One region of the Ensifer sp. R-19 genome, then DNA from elsewhere that is predicted to be linked to it. Evidence: riboswitches for the same ligand, from Rfam matches in the RefSeq annotation. Region 1 holds a riboswitch; the other holds the start of a gene.
What was found. A riboswitch is a leader RNA that binds a small molecule or an ion and turns the genes downstream of it on or off. The one in region 1 is predicted to bind FMN.

Region 1 (7,649 bases):
CGAGCATGCAGCACCACTCGAAGAGGCAGGCATTCGGCTGGTCAGGGTCGGCAATAGCAAGGCATCGGAGAAAGCATGAACAAGTCCGGGCTCTGGGTCGGCACCAGCTGGAAGATGAACAAGACGCTGGCCGAGGCGATGGTCTTTGCCGATGGCCTGGCCGCTACCGATGCGACGCGCGACGATCGTGTCCAGCGCTTCGTCATCCCGCCGTTCACGGCGGTGCGCGAGGTCAAGGCGCGGCTTGCCGCAACCAGTGTCAAGGTCGGCGCGCAGAACATGCATTGGGACGATGCCGGCGCCTGGACCGGCGAGGTGTCGCCGCTGATGCTTGCGGATTGCAACGTCGACGTGGTCGAGCTTGGCCACAGCGAGCGGCGCGAGCATTTCGGCGAGACCGACCGCACCGTCGGCCTGAAGACGGCAGCCGCCGTGCGCCATGGTCTGGTGCCGCTGATCTGCATCGGCGAGACGCTTTCCGAGCGTGAAGCGGGCGAGGCGGATCAGGTGCTGAGGCGTCAGGTCGAAGGCGCACTGGCGCTTCTCGAAGGCGAGGCGAAGCAGGCGACCATCCTGCTTGCCTACGAGCCGGTCTGGGCGATCGGCGTCAACGGCATTCCCGCGACATCGGACTATGCGGACGAGCGCCACAAGCGCATCGCCGACGTCGCCGAAGCGGCGCTCGGCCGGCGCGTGCCGGTGCTCTATGGCGGCAGCGTCAATCCCGGCAACTGCGAAGAATTGATCGCGCAGGTGCATATCGACGGCCTCTTCATCGGCCGCTCCGCCTGGGACGTCGCCGGCTATCTCGACATTCTGCAGCGTGTCGTAAAGGCGATCTGAGCCTTCGGCCGCGGCAGTTCCTGAAGAATGGAAAGGAACAATCATGAAGATTGCAATCGGGGCAGACAGCGCCGGCAAGCCCCTGCTGGACGTCATTGCCGCCCATCTCGCGGGCCGGGCCGACGTCGAGGTCGTAGACCTCAGCCAGTCCGGCTTTTACGCGGATCTCGCGCAGAAGCTGGCGCAGCAGGTCGTCGAGGGCAAGCACGACCGCGGCATCCTGTTCTGCGGCACGGGCATCGGCGTCTGCATCTCCGCCAACAAGGTGCCGGGCATCCGTGCAGCACTGACGCACGACACCTATTCGGCCGAGCGTGCGGCGAAGTCGAACAACGCCCAGATCATCACCATGGGTGCGCGGGTCATCGGGCCGGAGTTGGCGAAATCGATCGTCGATACCTGGCTTGCGTCCGAATTCGATCCGCAGGGCGCTTCGGCCGGCAACGTGCAAGCGATCGACCGTCTCGATGCTGCCAAGGCATAAAGAACATCGCGACGCCCGTTGATCCTCCCTCAGGCATCGTGACGAGACGCCCGGCAGAGATGCCGGGCGTTTTCGTATCTGGCGCGCACCACGCCTTGACGACGCTTCCGCAAATATTTGAATATGCTTGCAGATCGTCAGCAGGGACCTTACCGCATGAGCGAAGCAACCTCGACTGAACCGCATCCGAGCGCTCACCACCACGTGGCGCGCATGAGTGGACGTGATACGCACGAACATCACAGGACTGCGACGACACTCGAACTCCTGTTCGACCTCACTTTCGTCATCGCCTTCAGCCTGGCCGCCTCGCAGCTCGCGCATCTCTTCGCCGAGGGCCACTTCACCGCAGGGCTGATCGGCTTCGGCTTTGCCACCTTCGCCATCTGCTGGGCCTGGATCAACTTCAGCTGGTTCGCTTCGGCCTACGACACCGACGACTGGATCTTTCGCAGCGTCACCATGGTGCAGATGGTCGGCGTGCTGATCCTGGCGATCGGCCTGCCGCCGATGTTCGAATCGATCGACAAGGGCGAGCACCTCAACAACGGCGTCATGGTGCTCGGCTATGTCGTCATGCGCGTCGCGATGGTCTTCCAGTGGCTGCGCGCCAGCCGGCAGGATCCGGCGCGGCGGGAAGCCTGCATGGCCTATGTGAAGGCGATCAGCGTCGCCCAGCTTGGCTGGATCGTTTTGATCTTCTTCGACTTCTCGCTGGCGGTGACCTTTGCCATGGTCGTCGCGCTGACGGCGATCGAGATGCTCGGCCCCTACATTGCCGAGATGCACTATGGCGGCACGCCCTGGCATGCGCATCACATCGCCGAGCGTTACGGGCTGCTGGCGATCATCGCGCTCGGGGAAGGGGTGGTCGGAACGGTCGCCTCGATCTCTGCCGTGGTCGAGGGCGAGGGCTGGAACCTCGACGTTGCGCTCGTCTGCCTCGCCGGCACCGGGCTCACTTTCGGCATGTGGTGGATCTATTTCCTTTTGCCGAGCGCCGAGGTGCTGCACCACCACCGCCTCAAGCGGTCCTTCGTCTGGGGTTATGGCCACATACCGATCTTCGCCGCGATAGTCGCCACCGGCGCCGGGCTGCACGTGGCGGCCTATTATATCGAGCACAAGGCCCATATCAGCTCGGTCGCAACTGTGCTGACAGTCGCGGTTCCAGTCGGACTATACATCGGCCTGCTCTACGCGATGTACGCGTATCTGCTGCGGCAGACGAACCGGCTGCATCTCTGGCTGCTTTGCGGCACGGCGCTGGTGCTGATCGCGTCCGTCGTCGTGGCGATGCTTGGGCTCGATATGGCGATGTGCCTGATCATCCTGACGCTCGCGCCCGTCGTCACCATCGTCGGCTACGAGGCCGGCGGCCACCGCCACCGGATGGCGGCGCTGGAGCGCAGCCTGCAGGACGGCGAGGCGGCGCGGTAGGCGCGAATTTGAGAGTCGAGACAGGGGCTTATCGGCTGGGGCTGCCGGCTTGAATCAGGTGGCTCACAAGTGGATTCAACGGGAGTGCTTGTGGCGTTCCGGGGGGCTGCGAGTTCGGCATGATCTGAGAGCAATTCTGCCCCTCACCCTAACCCTCTCCCCGCAGGCGGGGAGAGGGGACGAGAGCTCTCGCTGGCGGGATGGCTCTGATTGACCTCAGGGGGGCCGGCCGTTCTCGAGAGAGGATGAGTTTGGGTGACAAGGAGCCACGCGTGTCCTTCTCCCCGCAAGCGGGGAGAAGGTGGCCGGCAGGCCGGATGAGGGGCAGCGCGCTTACGGCGCACCCGCCAGGCAGGCTCACTTCGGAGCCGCAGACGATCAGGCGTTGACAAGCGCCAGCTTGGCGCGGGCATCCAAAATCTGCGAGCAGGCGTTGGCCGCTTCCGTGCCCTTGGTGACGAAGTGCTCGCGGAAGAAGGCGATGAGCGGCTCGCTTTCCTGGAAATTGTGCGGCGTCAGCACGGCCGAAAGCACCGGCACGCCGGTGTCGAGCTGGACGCGCATCATGCCGTCGAGCACGGTGCCGGCGACGAAGTCGTGGCGGTAGATGCCGCCATCCACGACGAAGGCGGTGCCGAGGATCGCCGCATAGCGGCCGGTCTTGGCCAGCGTCTGCGCATGCAGCGGGATTTCGAGTGCGCCCGGCACGTCGAAGATCTCGACGTCGGCCGCCGAGCCGCCGAGCTTCGTCCACTGCGCGACGAAGGCGTCGACGCAGCGGTCGACGATGTCGGCGTGCCAGCGGGCACGAACGATCGCGATCTTGGCGGTGGGGTGGGAAAGAATAGTCATGGTCTCAAGCCTTCCAGGGTTTGGCGTTTCCAATGATCCCGTCGGGCGAACATGCATGCGCGTGAGGTCCCGTCGCGGGGCCCACGTTCCTGCTTGCTCTCTTCCATCCGGACTGTGACCGTCGGCTCCGGAATTCGACCGGATCTGCTGACCCCTGGAGCGTAAGCTCCCAGAGCGCTCGCGGGCTTCGAGGTTTCTCTCGCTACCGCCGGTGGGGAATTTCGCCCCGCCCTGAGAACACCGCGACTATATAGGCCGGGATTGCCCGGTCAAACGCACGCCGCGACGAAAAGAGCGGAAATCACGACAGATTTTTGCTTGTGGGGTGCTGGTGAGGACAAATTCGTTCCCGCCAGGACATTAATCCGGATGGTCAGGTTGCCATGCAGTCATGGCGGCAACATTCCGACCGCGTGGCACTTATCCGCGCAGATCGTCGTCTTCCGCGGTAACCGCGCGTCCGGCCCAGTGGAGGAGGGCGTCGCGATCGTCGAGGCAGTCGACAGGCGCTTCGTAGAAGCGATGCACGACCACGGTCTTGCCGCCCTTCTCATAGGTGAACGGCTGGCAACCCTCTGTGATAAGCGCGTCTTTCAGCGCCTGATCAACCCTGAAATAGAGGCGGTCCTTGATGCTGACGGCAAAGCGCTTGTCTGCGACGACGTAGGCCCAGCCGCCGAAGAAGCGGTCAATCTGAACAGGCCCGAGATCGGAGAGTTCATCCTGGATATGCCTGACGAAGGCACTTGGTTCAGCCTTGGCCATGATTGCAACCTCGCGGGTCTCCGGCAATGGTGCAACGAACCGCTGCATACTCGCTGGCGCCCTGCGCGCCAGCGTTCATCGGTCTTCTGCAAGGCCTACTCGCGAATAACGAGCAGGTCCTTGGCGGCGAAGCGCAGGGTGACGTTGTCGCCCGAGACCGGCGGGGTTACGCCCGGATTGTTGAACATGTCGAAGGAGATGACATCGTCGCCGACGCGAAGCCGCGTGCGGATGACCGAGCCGAGGAAGCTCGTCGAGACGACCTCGCCGGCAAGCGCCGTATCGCCTTGCGCCCCTTCGGCAATCGAGCCCGCTTCAGGGCGCAACGCCAGCGAGATGCTGTCGCCACCCTTCATGCCGGCAATCGGGTCTTTCAGAGCCACCTGCTGGTTGCCGATCGTTACGGCGCCCGAGGCCGGATCCGCGACCTTGCCCTCGATGATGTTCAGCGTGCCGACGAAGGAAGCGACGAAGCGCGTTGACGGCGTGTTGTAGATCTCGAAGGGGGTGCCGATCTGGTCGGCACGTCCGGCATTCATGACGACGATACGATCGGAGATCGACAGCGCCTCTTCCTGGTCGTGGGTGACGAAGACCGTGGTGATGCCGAGCTGCTGCTGGATCTGCCGGATTTCTTCGCGCAGCGACACGCGGATCTTGGCGTCGAGCGCCGAAAGCGGCTCGTCGAGCAGCAGCACCTGCGGCTTGACCGCAATGGCGCGGGCAAGCGCCACGCGCTGCTGCTGGCCGCCGGAGAGCTGGTAGGGGAAGCGGTCCGCCAGGTGCTCGAGCTTGATCAGCCCGAGCATCTGCTTCACCCGTGCGTCGATCTCCGACTTGTCAGTGCCTGCGACCTTGAGGCCGAAGGCAACGTTGTCATGCACGTTCATGTTCGGAAACAGCGCATAGGCCTGAAACACCATGCCGATGTTGCGCTGGTTGGGTTTCAACGACCCTTGGTCCTTGCCGTTGATCACGATAGAGCCGGCGGAGGGTGTCTCGAAGCCGGCGATCATGCGCAGGACGGTCGTCTTGCCGCAGCCGGACGGACCCAGGAAGGAGACGAATTCGCCCTTCTCGATGTCCATGTCGAAATCGTGCACGACGTGAACAGGGCCGAAGGACTTCTTGATGCTGGTGAGTGACAGAAAACTCATGGGTGCGGTCCTCAGGCCTTGGGAGGCGCGCTTTTTTGGAAGCGCGAGACGAGCTGGATGAGGCCGAGGCAGCCCCAGGTGATGCCGAATGCGATAACGGCGAGTGCGGCAGGCTCATAGGCGCGGTTGGCGCCCAAGAGCTGCATGTACGGGCCGAAGGCCGGGCGGTTCAGAAGTGCCGCCATGGTGAACTCGCCGATGACGATGGCAAAGGTCAGGAAGGCGCCTGAAAGCACCGCGACGAGCACGTTCGGCAGAATGATCTTGGCGAGGATCGTGGCCCATCCGGCGCCGAGGCTCTGGGCGGCTTCGGTCAGGGTGGCGACGTCGATGGTGCGAAGGCCGGTGTCGACCGCGCGGTACATGTAGGGCAGAGCGAGCGTCGCGTAGCCGAACATCAGGAGGATGTTGGTCCCCGTCAGCGAGCCCGTCAGCGGCAGCCAGCTCGAGGTGTTGTAGAGCCGGATATAGCCGAAGACGATGACGATCGCCGGGATAACGAGCGGCAGAAGCGTGATGAACTCGATATAGGGGCGCAGCCGCGGCAGCTTCAGCCGGACCCAATAGGCGGTAGGTACGACGAGCAGCACGCCGAAGACGATGGTGAACAGCGCCTGCAGCACCGAATAGCTGAAGGTTTCCTGGAAGCGCGGATCGGCGAAAACCTTCTGATAGGCGTCGAAGGAATATTCGCCGCGGCGCATCTTCAAGGAGAAGTTGGTCATGCCGATGAGCGGCAGGGTGAAATAGAGGAGGCCGAAAACGAGGGCCCCCCAGGCCCAGATCTTCTTCATTTCAGCCACCTTTCGCTGCGGCCGCGCAGCCAGATGTAGATCGCGTTGGCAATGCCGGTGACGACGATCATGCCGAAGGCGAGCGCATAGCCGAGATGCGGATTGCCGAGCACGTCGCCGCGGATCTGGGCGAACAGCAGGATCGGCACGATCGACAGCGACGAGCCGGTGAGCGCGATCGCGGTCGCAACGGCGCCGAAGGCATTGGCGAAGAGCAGCGCCAGCGTGCCGAGCAGCGAGGGAAGCAGGATCGGGAAGGCGACCATGCGCCAGTACTGCAGGCCGGTGGCACCGAGGATTTCGGCGGCCTCGCGCCATTCGCGCTTCAGGCCGTCGAGCGCCGGCGTGATGATGAGGATCATCAGCGGGATCTGGAAAAAGAGGTAGGTGACTGTCAGCCCCCAGAAGGACAGGAGATTGAAGCCGAGCATTCTGAGGTCGAGACCGAAGTTCGAGCGCAGGAACACCGTAACGATGCCGACCGGGCCGAGGGTAGCGAGAAAGGCGAAGGCGAGCGGCACGCCGGCAAAGTTGGAGGCAACGCCGGAAAAGGTCAGAAGCGGCCCGCGGATGCCCTTCGGCAAGCCGCCGAAGACAATGGCCGAGGCCATGGCAAAGCCAATCAGGCAGCCGAGGAGCGCCGAGGCTATGCTGATCTTGATCGAGATCCAGTAGGCCGCAAGGATCGAGGGCGTGAACAGGCCACGGATGTTCTCGAACGTGAAGCTGCCATCCGGTGTCTGAAAGGCGCCGACCACGATCTTTGCCGTCGGCAATATCAGAAACAGCGTCACAAAGGCGGCAAAGGGCAGAATGCCCAGCCAGTGAAGCGGTAGGCGACGCGCCGGCGGGCTGGCGTCGGGTTTAGCAGATGACATTCCGTTCGCGCCCCTGAAACCGCGTTATCGACGCGGGCGTTATTGATACTTGCAAGTTAGAGCGGGGTGCGGGCTGAAACCCGCGCACATTTTTCCTCATTCCGCTCCAAAGACTTGAATTCCTTACGAATAACTTATGTCGCCCCGGCCGGAAAACCGGCCGAGGCGACATGTCTGTGGAAAGACTTACTGAACGTTCGCGCCGACGACGGAATCCCAGCCGCCGGTGACGGCAGCCTTGTTGGCATCGACTTCTTCGAGCGTCGGGAAGTAGGCCTTTTCATAAGACGCTGCCGGCGGCAGGGCGTCGATCAGTGCCTGCGGAACCTTGCCGGCCTTGACCATCGCGTTGAAGCGGGTCGGGTGGCAGAAGCCCTTGAGCCAGCCGAGCTGACCTTCGTCGGAATAGAGGTGCTCCATCCACAGCTTCGCTGCG
Region 2 (7,649 bases), 1.3 Mb from region 1:
CATCGGCTGGTGAACGAATCGATGACCGAAGAAGGCGTGTCGCTGGCACGCAGCAAGTTCCTCTTCTTCCTGAGCAAGCTCGGTCCCTGTCGCTCGACAGATATCGCCTGTGCGCTGAACTTCGCGCCGCGCACGGTCACCGAGGCCATCGACGGTCTGGAACGCGACCGCCTGGTGATGCGCAAGCCCGATCCCGAGGACCGGCGCGCCAAGATCGTCTCGATTACCGAAACGGGTCGCGTCGTGCTTGAAGCCGCAGAGCATCCACGCAAGCAGCTGCTCGAGGAGATTTTCTCGGCGCTCGACGACGAGGAGCTCGATGCCCTCTACGGCATCGTCGGCAAGCTGGTCGACAGGACGGATGAGATCCGCAAGCGCAAGGATGGGGCCGAAGAGGCAGCGCAGGTCGCTGTCGCCCGCTAGTCGGCGCCCGCTATTCGGGATCGTGCTATTTATTTCCTGCCAGTCCGAAACAGAAAGAGGCCGGGACATCATGTCCCGGCCTCTTCCGTTTTCTCCGGGCGTTAACGCTTACATCGCGTTGATGGCGCCAATGGAGAAGAACAGGGTTTCGCCGGAGGAGTCGTCGACACCGTCATTGTCGGTGACGACGTAGCCATTGCCGGCTGCATCGACGGTGAAGCCCTCGACCTTGTCGACGACATAGCCGTTGAGCGCCTTCAGGTCGGGAATGAGGTCACGAACCTCCTCCTTCTTGACGACAGGCAGTTCGCCACCAAGTGCTGCCGGCTTCAGTTCCGTCAGCGCGACGCGGTAGATCTTCTTGAGCTTGGCTGCCTGGCCGATCAGGTTGTCGCGCTCGATGATGTAGGCGTAGTCACCATGAACGGAGATTTCCGACAGGCCGACCCAGCCGTCACCGGCCTTTTCCAGGGGGTAGCGCACGGCACCCCACTCTTCGCTCTTCGGCTTGTAGGAGACGAGCTTGACGAAGCCCTTCTCGTCGTCCTTCCATTCGCGCTGAACAGCCATCCACAGCGTCTGGTCGTCGCCTTCGCCAACAACGGTGATGCCTTCGAAGCCGAAGCGGGTTTCGCCGGCGCGCAGCGCCTCAGGCAAAGCGATTTCCTTCTTGATCTCGCCCTTCTTGTTCACGTGGAAGAGCGCGTGGCTGTAGAGCTTGTCGGAATTGCCTTCCGATGCGAGCCAGAAGCCCCCTTCCCCGTCATTGGCGATGCCTTCGATGTCGAGCTTCTGAGCCGGTGCGCCGTCACGGGTGATGGCGAGCGTCTCGGTGATCAGCGCCGGCTTCTGGGTGGCGTCGATGGTGAAGATCGTCGGCTGCGACGAGAAGACCGAGTCGTTGACGGCGCGCAGGAAGCCCGGCTTGTCCGAGACGGCAGCAAGACCGGAGAGTGCACCGAAGCCGATCGGCAGCCCGTCCTTCTCGGCGGAGTGGATCTGCGGATAGGCAGCTTCGCCTTCGCCGCGCTCATAGATCATCACATGCGAACGCGCGCCGCCGTCCTCGACGAGGTCGACTTCATTGGCGGTCGCAAGCAGATTGCGCGACGGGATCGCGACGGCGCCTTCCGGCGAGATGCCCGACGGCAGCAGTTGCAGCAGTTCGGGCTCCGCACCCGTATCCTTGTAGACGCCGACGACGGAAGCGCGCTCGGCGAGCAGGAAGAACAGGTTGTCGTCGCCGAACTTGGCCGCTTCCAGCCCCTCGGGCTCCGCGCCCTTGGCCGACGAGCGCTTTTCCGGGTAGTGGCCGATCGCGGCAACGGCATGCTCGAAGCTCGCGCCCGATTCGTAGAGCACCTTGCCGGTGGTGTCGAAGATCGTGAAGCCGCGCGAGCCGCCTTCGTAGTCACCTTCGTTGGCAACGACGATGCGGTTATCGTTGAGCCACTTCACCGCATCGGGCTCGCGCTCGCGGCCCGGCTGCTCGTCCTTGAAGGCGATGGCGCCGTTGCGCTTGATGTCGATATCCTTGAGGTCGACGGTGCCAGCAGAGAAGTGCGTCTTCACCGTCGCAGTCTTGCCGTCGATGACGACGATGTGGTTGTTCTCCTGCAACGTCAGCGCAATCTCGTCCTTGCCGTTGAAGGAGACGAATTCCGGCTCCGGATCTTCGCCAGCGATTTCGGCAAGACCCGTCAGCGTCACGCGCTTCAGCGAGCCGCAATCGGCAACGCCGTCCTTCAAGGACAGGATCACCAGATCGCCGGCCGGCATCTGCGGGATCTTGCCGTCGTTCACTTCCTCGTCGCGCTCGTTTTCAATGGCGATGGCTGCAAGCGTACGGTCCTTGTTGACGGCAACCGAGTCCGGCTGACCGCCGAGATCGCAGGTCGCATCCACCTTCTTCGACGCCAGGTCGACGATTGCCAGAAGACCGGAAGGCTTGACGAAGCTTTCGCGCGTGTTGACCGCAACGAGCGCCTTGGCGCCGGCAACAGTAACGGAGGTCGGCTCACCGTCGAAAGAGATTGTGCCGGCTGCCTTCGGCGCCTTGGCATCGGTGATGTCGATCAGGCCGACGCGCTTGCCCGGGCTGTCGGAGTAGATCAGCGTATTGCCGTCTTCGCTGGCCGTGATGATCTCGGCGGACGTCGGCGCTTTGCGCGCGTCACCATCGGGCAGATTGTCGGCAACGGCAAAGGACGCAATACGATTGAATACAGGTTCAGCCGCCGCAGGAAATGCCGCGGAAGCAAGAAGGACGGCCGCGAACGCGGTCACGCGCGAAGTAATGATCATTGAAATCCCCCATGGAGAATACTGAAAACATGGGGGTTCTGCGCGACTGCGATGACAGCCGAATGACACCGGCCGGATTTTACACCGTTCAGGTTGCAACAGCCTCCCGTTCGCGCCGACTCTCGTTGCGCATGATGAACAGTGACGCGCCAAGGATCAGGACCGCACCGAACCAGAGATAGCCTGTCGGTGCGTAACCGAAGACCAGCCAGCCGGCAAAGACATTGAGCGGCAGCTTCAAATCATCGAAGGGCTGCACATAGGCGGCGTCGGCAACCGTATAGGCGAGCGTCAGCAAATATTGCGCGAACACTGTCATGACCCCGGCGAGCACGAGAAGGCCGAGCGCCATGCCCTGCGGCACCGCGAAACCGGCCGTGAGCGCAATGGCGCCATTGATCGGGGTCAAAAGGACAAGCAGCCAGATGGTGATGGTTTCGGGACGCTCGCTGCTCGTCAGGCTCTTGGTGATGAGCGACGAGGCGCCCCAGAGCAAGGCGGAGAGGATCGGCAGCAGCGCTGCCCAGGTGAAGCTGTCCGACCAGGGTTCAAGAATGATCATCGCACCGGCAAATCCGACCGCGGTCGCGGTCCAGCGGGCCGGACCGACGCGTTCGCCGAGAAACAGGCGAGCGCCAAGGATGATGAAGAACGGCGAGGTCATCACCAGGGCAATCGCCTGCCAGATCGGCACATGCGCAAGGCTGGAGACCCAGGCCCCGACGCCGAAGGCCGCGAGGGCCACGCGCACGACGTGGCGCCACGGGTAATCGGTGCGCATCGCCGAAAGTCCGACGCGCCGCAGGAACGGCAAAGAAAAGAGAAGGGCGAAGGCATATTGCCAGAAGGCCGTGGCGGCAGCGGGAAAGCCGAGTTTCATCGTCAGCCATTGGGTAACGACATTGAGCCCGGCGAAGGCAATACCGGCCAGCACCATGAAGCCGGCACCGGCCATGGCGCGCGAGGAGGACAAACCGAGGGAAGTCTGATTCATGTCACGCATCCTGAGAAATGGACAAACACAAATCAGGACGCATGAGCGCACGGCACGACGCCGGGCAGCCCTGCTCTTCGTGCCGACGACCATTCTCTTTCATCCGGACTATGACCGTCGGCTCCGGAATTGCACCGGATCTGCTGACCCCTTCCCCGCTTCAGGAGAAAGGCGCTCGCGGGCTTGGGTCACCGCATGATGTTGCAGCGCCCTTACCGCCGGTGGGGATTTTCACCCCGCCCTGAGAATGGGCAAGCCGTAGAGCAAATGGCAGGAGGCCGCAAGGGCAGCCCCCCGGAATGCGAAAGGGTCCGGCTTTCGCCGAACCCTCGAATACCTGGACTGCCGGCCTCGTGTCCGGCCGCCAAGCAAATCTGATCAGCCGTTGACGGCGTCCTTCAGGCCCTTGCCGGCCGTGAACTTCGGCACGTTGCGGGCCGGGATGTCAACTTCCGCACCCGTGGACGGGTTGCGGCCCTTCGAGGCTTCGCGGCGCGAAACCGAGAAGTTGCCGAAGCCGACCAGGCGAATGTCGCCGCCGCTCTTCAGCTCGCCCTGGATGGTCTCGAAAACTGCATCAACTGCAGAAGATGCGTCGGTCTTGGAAAGTCCGGCCTTCTCAGCAACGGCAGACACGAGCTCATTTTTGTTCATGTTTCCACCCCTTTCAGATTGGTTCGAAACGACTGTGTTTTAAGCCGCGGCGGCTTGCGCATCGCCCGCGTCTTGCCTTTCCCAATTGCGCCTAATCCCTTGGAATGCAAGGCTTGCAGGGCGCTTTTACAACAAAAAAGACCGGCCAGAGGCCGGTCTTCCCAATTTTTCTGCAAAATGGGCGCCGCGTGAGGTCGCTGCGCCCATTCACCGGCACTTTTTAGTGGGCGATCGAGGAGCCTGCTTCGTCCTGCGAATCAACCACTGCGACGGTTGCCGGCTCCCTTGCCGGGTCCCATTCGATCGGTTCCGGCATGCGCGCCAGAGCGTGTACAAGCACCTCGCCCATCCGCGAAACCGGGATGATTTCGAGTGCGTTCTTCACGTTATCCGGGATCTCGGCGAGATCCTTGGCGTTCTCTTCGGGAATCAGCACCTTCTTGATGCCTCCCCGGAGCGCTGCCAGCAGCTTCTCCTTGAGACCGCCGATCGGCAGCACGCGGCCGCGCAGCGTGATCTCGCCGGTCATCGCGACGTCCTTGGAGATCGGGATGCCGGTCATGATCGACACGATCGCGGTTGCCATGGCGACACCGGCCGACGGACCATCCTTCGGCGTCGCACCTTCCGGCACGTGCACGTGGATGTCGCTCTTGTCGAACATCGGAGGCTCGATGCCGAAATCGATCGCCCGCGAGCGGACATAGGACGCCGCCGCCGAAATCGATTCCTTCATCACGTCACGCAGGTTGCCGGTGACCGTCATGCGGCCCTTGCCGGGCATCATGACGCCTTCGATCGTCAGCAATTCGCCGCCGACCTCGGTCCAGGCAAGACCCGTGACCACGCCGATCTGATCGTCGCGTTCGGCTTCGCCGTGACGGAAGCGCGGAACACCAAGGTAGTCGTTGATGTTGTCCGCCGTGACTTCGACCGTCTTCGTCTTGCCCTTGATGATCTCGGTCACCGCCTTGCGGGCGAGCTTCATCAATTCGCGCTCGAAGTTACGAACACCGGCTTCCCGCGTGTAGGTCTGGATGACCGCCATCAGGGCTCCGTCAGTCACGGAGAACTCCTTCGGCTGCAGCGCGTGGTCGCGGATCGCCTTCGGCAGCAGATGCCGCTTGGCGATCTCCAGCTTTTCCTCTTCGGTGTAGCCGGCGATGCGGATCACTTCCATACGGTCCATCAACGGCGCCGGAATGTTCAGCGTGTTGGCCGTGGTGATGAACATCACGTTGGACAGGTCGTATTCGACTTCAAGGTAGTGGTCCATGAAGGTCGAGTTCTGTTCCGGATCCAGCACCTCGAGCAGAGCCGACGACGGATCGCCGCGGAAGTCCTGGCCCATCTTGTCGATTTCGTCGAGCAGGAACAGCGGGTTGGACCGCTTCGCCTTCTTCATCGACTGCACCACCTTGCCCGGCATGGAGCCGATATAGGTGCGGCGGTGACCGCGGATCTCGGCTTCGTCACGAACGCCGCCGAGCGCCATGCGCACATATTCGCGGCCGGTCGCCTTGGCGATCGACTTGGCGAGCGAGGTCTTGCCGACGCCGGGAGGGCCGACGAGGCACAGGATCGGACCCTTGATCTTCGACGAACGCGCCTGCACGGCGAGATACTCGACGATGCGTTCCTTGACCTTATCGAGACCGAAATGATCCGTGTTGAGCACGTTTTCGGCATGGTTCAGGTCGGTCTTGATCTTCGACTTCTTGCCCCAGGGCAGACCGAGCAGCCAATCCAGATAGTTGCGAACCACGGTCGCTTCCGCGGACATCGGGCTCATCTGGCGCAGCTTCTTCAGTTCAGCGTCAGCCTTTTCGCGCGCTTCCTTGGAGAGCTTCGTCTTGGCGATGCGCTCCTCGATCTCGGCCATCTCGTCACGGCCATCCTCGCCGTCGCCGAGTTCCTTCTGGATCGCTTTCATCTGTTCGTTGAGGTAGTACTCGCGCTGGGTCTTTTCCATCTGGCGCTTGACGCGCGAGCGGATGCGCTTTTCGACCTGCAGGACGGAAATCTCACCTTCCATGAAGCCGAGCGCCTTTTCCAGACGCATCTTCACGCTGGTGGTCTCCAGCATTTCCTGCTTCTCGACGATCTTGATCGACAGGTGCGAGGCGACCGTATCGGCCAGCTTCGAATAGTCTTCGATCTGGCTGGCGACACCGACGACCTCGGGGGAGATCTTCTTGTTGAGCTTCACATAGCTCTCGAACTCGGAAACGACCGAGCGGCTCAGCGCTTCGATTTCGACCGGATCTTCTTCCGGCTCGCTCAGCGTATGCGCGGATGCCTCATAGAATTCGTCGCGCGGCGTGTAGCCGTCGATCTTGGCGCGCGCGCGGCCTTCGACCAGCACCTTGACGGTGCCGTCGGGCAGCTTCAGCAATTGCAGGACATTGGCGATGGTGCCGACTTCATAGATCGCGGACGGTTCCGGATCGTCGTCGGTGGCGTTGATCTGGGTGGCAAGCATGATTTGCTTGTCGGTGCCCATGACTTCCTCAAGCGCACGGATCGACTTTTCGCGGCCGACGAAGAGCGGCACGATCATGTGCGGGAAGACCACGATGTCGCGGAGCGGCAGAACCGGGTAGGTCGCGCTTTCAGTCGCCGGTGACGTTTTGTTCGTCATGTCATTTCCTTTCCGTCCCGATTTCGGGCCCGTTCCCGGGAGCCCCGCAGGCACTCCCGGTTGTCATATTTTCCACATCAAAGTGGAGTGCCACCGCGTCCATTTCAAGGCTGGACGCGACACCCACCAATCGTGGCCGGGTCCTTCTGACTACGCATCATTTCTGTTGCGGGCCTTGCGACGGAGAACGAGGCTCAAGGACGCGCAACGATAAAGGTCCTTCATTGAATCGTCACATCATTGCGTTGTTTGAGACACTTTAGCAACAATCGAATTGTGAAATCTGCGCTCGGGCGGCTTTGTCTCAACAGCTAAGTGCGCGAACATGAAAAAGCCCGCACAAGGCGGGCTTCTCAAACGATAATTCGGCGTTATCAGGCCGAAACGTTGGTCTTTTCGTCCGACCGCTCGGAGTAGATGTAGAGCGGCCGCGCCGCGCCCTTGACCACCTCGTCGGAGATGACCACTTCGCGCACGCCTTCGAGCGTTGGCAGCTCGAACATCGTGTCGAGCAGGATCTTCTCCATGATCGAACGGAGGCCGCGGGCGCCGGTCTTGCGCACGATCGCCCGGCGGGCAATCTCGCGCAGCGCGTCCTCGTGGAAGGTCAACTCGACGTCTTCCATCTCGAAC

Region 2: linked by a shared signal. The riboswitch ahead of ACN9MO_RS05200 (DMT family transporter) and the one ahead of ACN9MO_RS11510 (6,7-dimethyl-8-ribityllumazine synthase) in region 1 are both predicted to bind FMN.

Annotation. Positions count from the first base shown of each region.
Region 1 covers NZ_CP184569.1:2,338,087-2,345,735, reverse strand. The annotation lists gene ACN9MO_RS11530 (DeoR/GlpR family DNA-binding transcription regulator) at 1-79, shown strand, start outside; gene ACN9MO_RS11525 (triose-phosphate isomerase) at 76-843, shown strand; gene ACN9MO_RS11520 (RpiB/LacA/LacB family sugar-phosphate isomerase) at 887-1,327, shown strand; gene ACN9MO_RS11515 (low temperature requirement protein A) at 1,484-2,767, shown strand; gene ACN9MO_RS11510 (6,7-dimethyl-8-ribityllumazine synthase) at 3,146-3,619, opposite strand; FMN riboswitch at 3,711-3,862, opposite strand; gene ACN9MO_RS11505 (TfoX/Sxy family protein) at 4,040-4,384, opposite strand; gene ACN9MO_RS11500 (ABC transporter ATP-binding protein) at 4,480-5,541, opposite strand; gene ACN9MO_RS11495 (ABC transporter permease) at 5,553-6,335, opposite strand; gene ACN9MO_RS11490 (ABC transporter permease) at 6,332-7,213, opposite strand; gene ACN9MO_RS11485 (ABC transporter substrate-binding protein) at 7,400-7,649, opposite strand, start outside.
Region 2 covers NZ_CP184569.1:1,059,760-1,067,408, reverse strand. The annotation lists gene ACN9MO_RS05210 (MarR family transcriptional regulator) at 1-423, shown strand, start outside; gene ACN9MO_RS05205 (esterase-like activity of phytase family protein) at 532-2,727, opposite strand; gene ACN9MO_RS05200 (DMT family transporter) at 2,816-3,730, opposite strand; FMN riboswitch at 3,809-3,974, opposite strand; gene hupB (DNA-binding protein HupB) at 4,100-4,375, opposite strand; gene lon (endopeptidase La) at 4,596-7,016, opposite strand; gene clpX (ATP-dependent Clp protease ATP-binding subunit ClpX) at 7,391-7,649, opposite strand, start outside.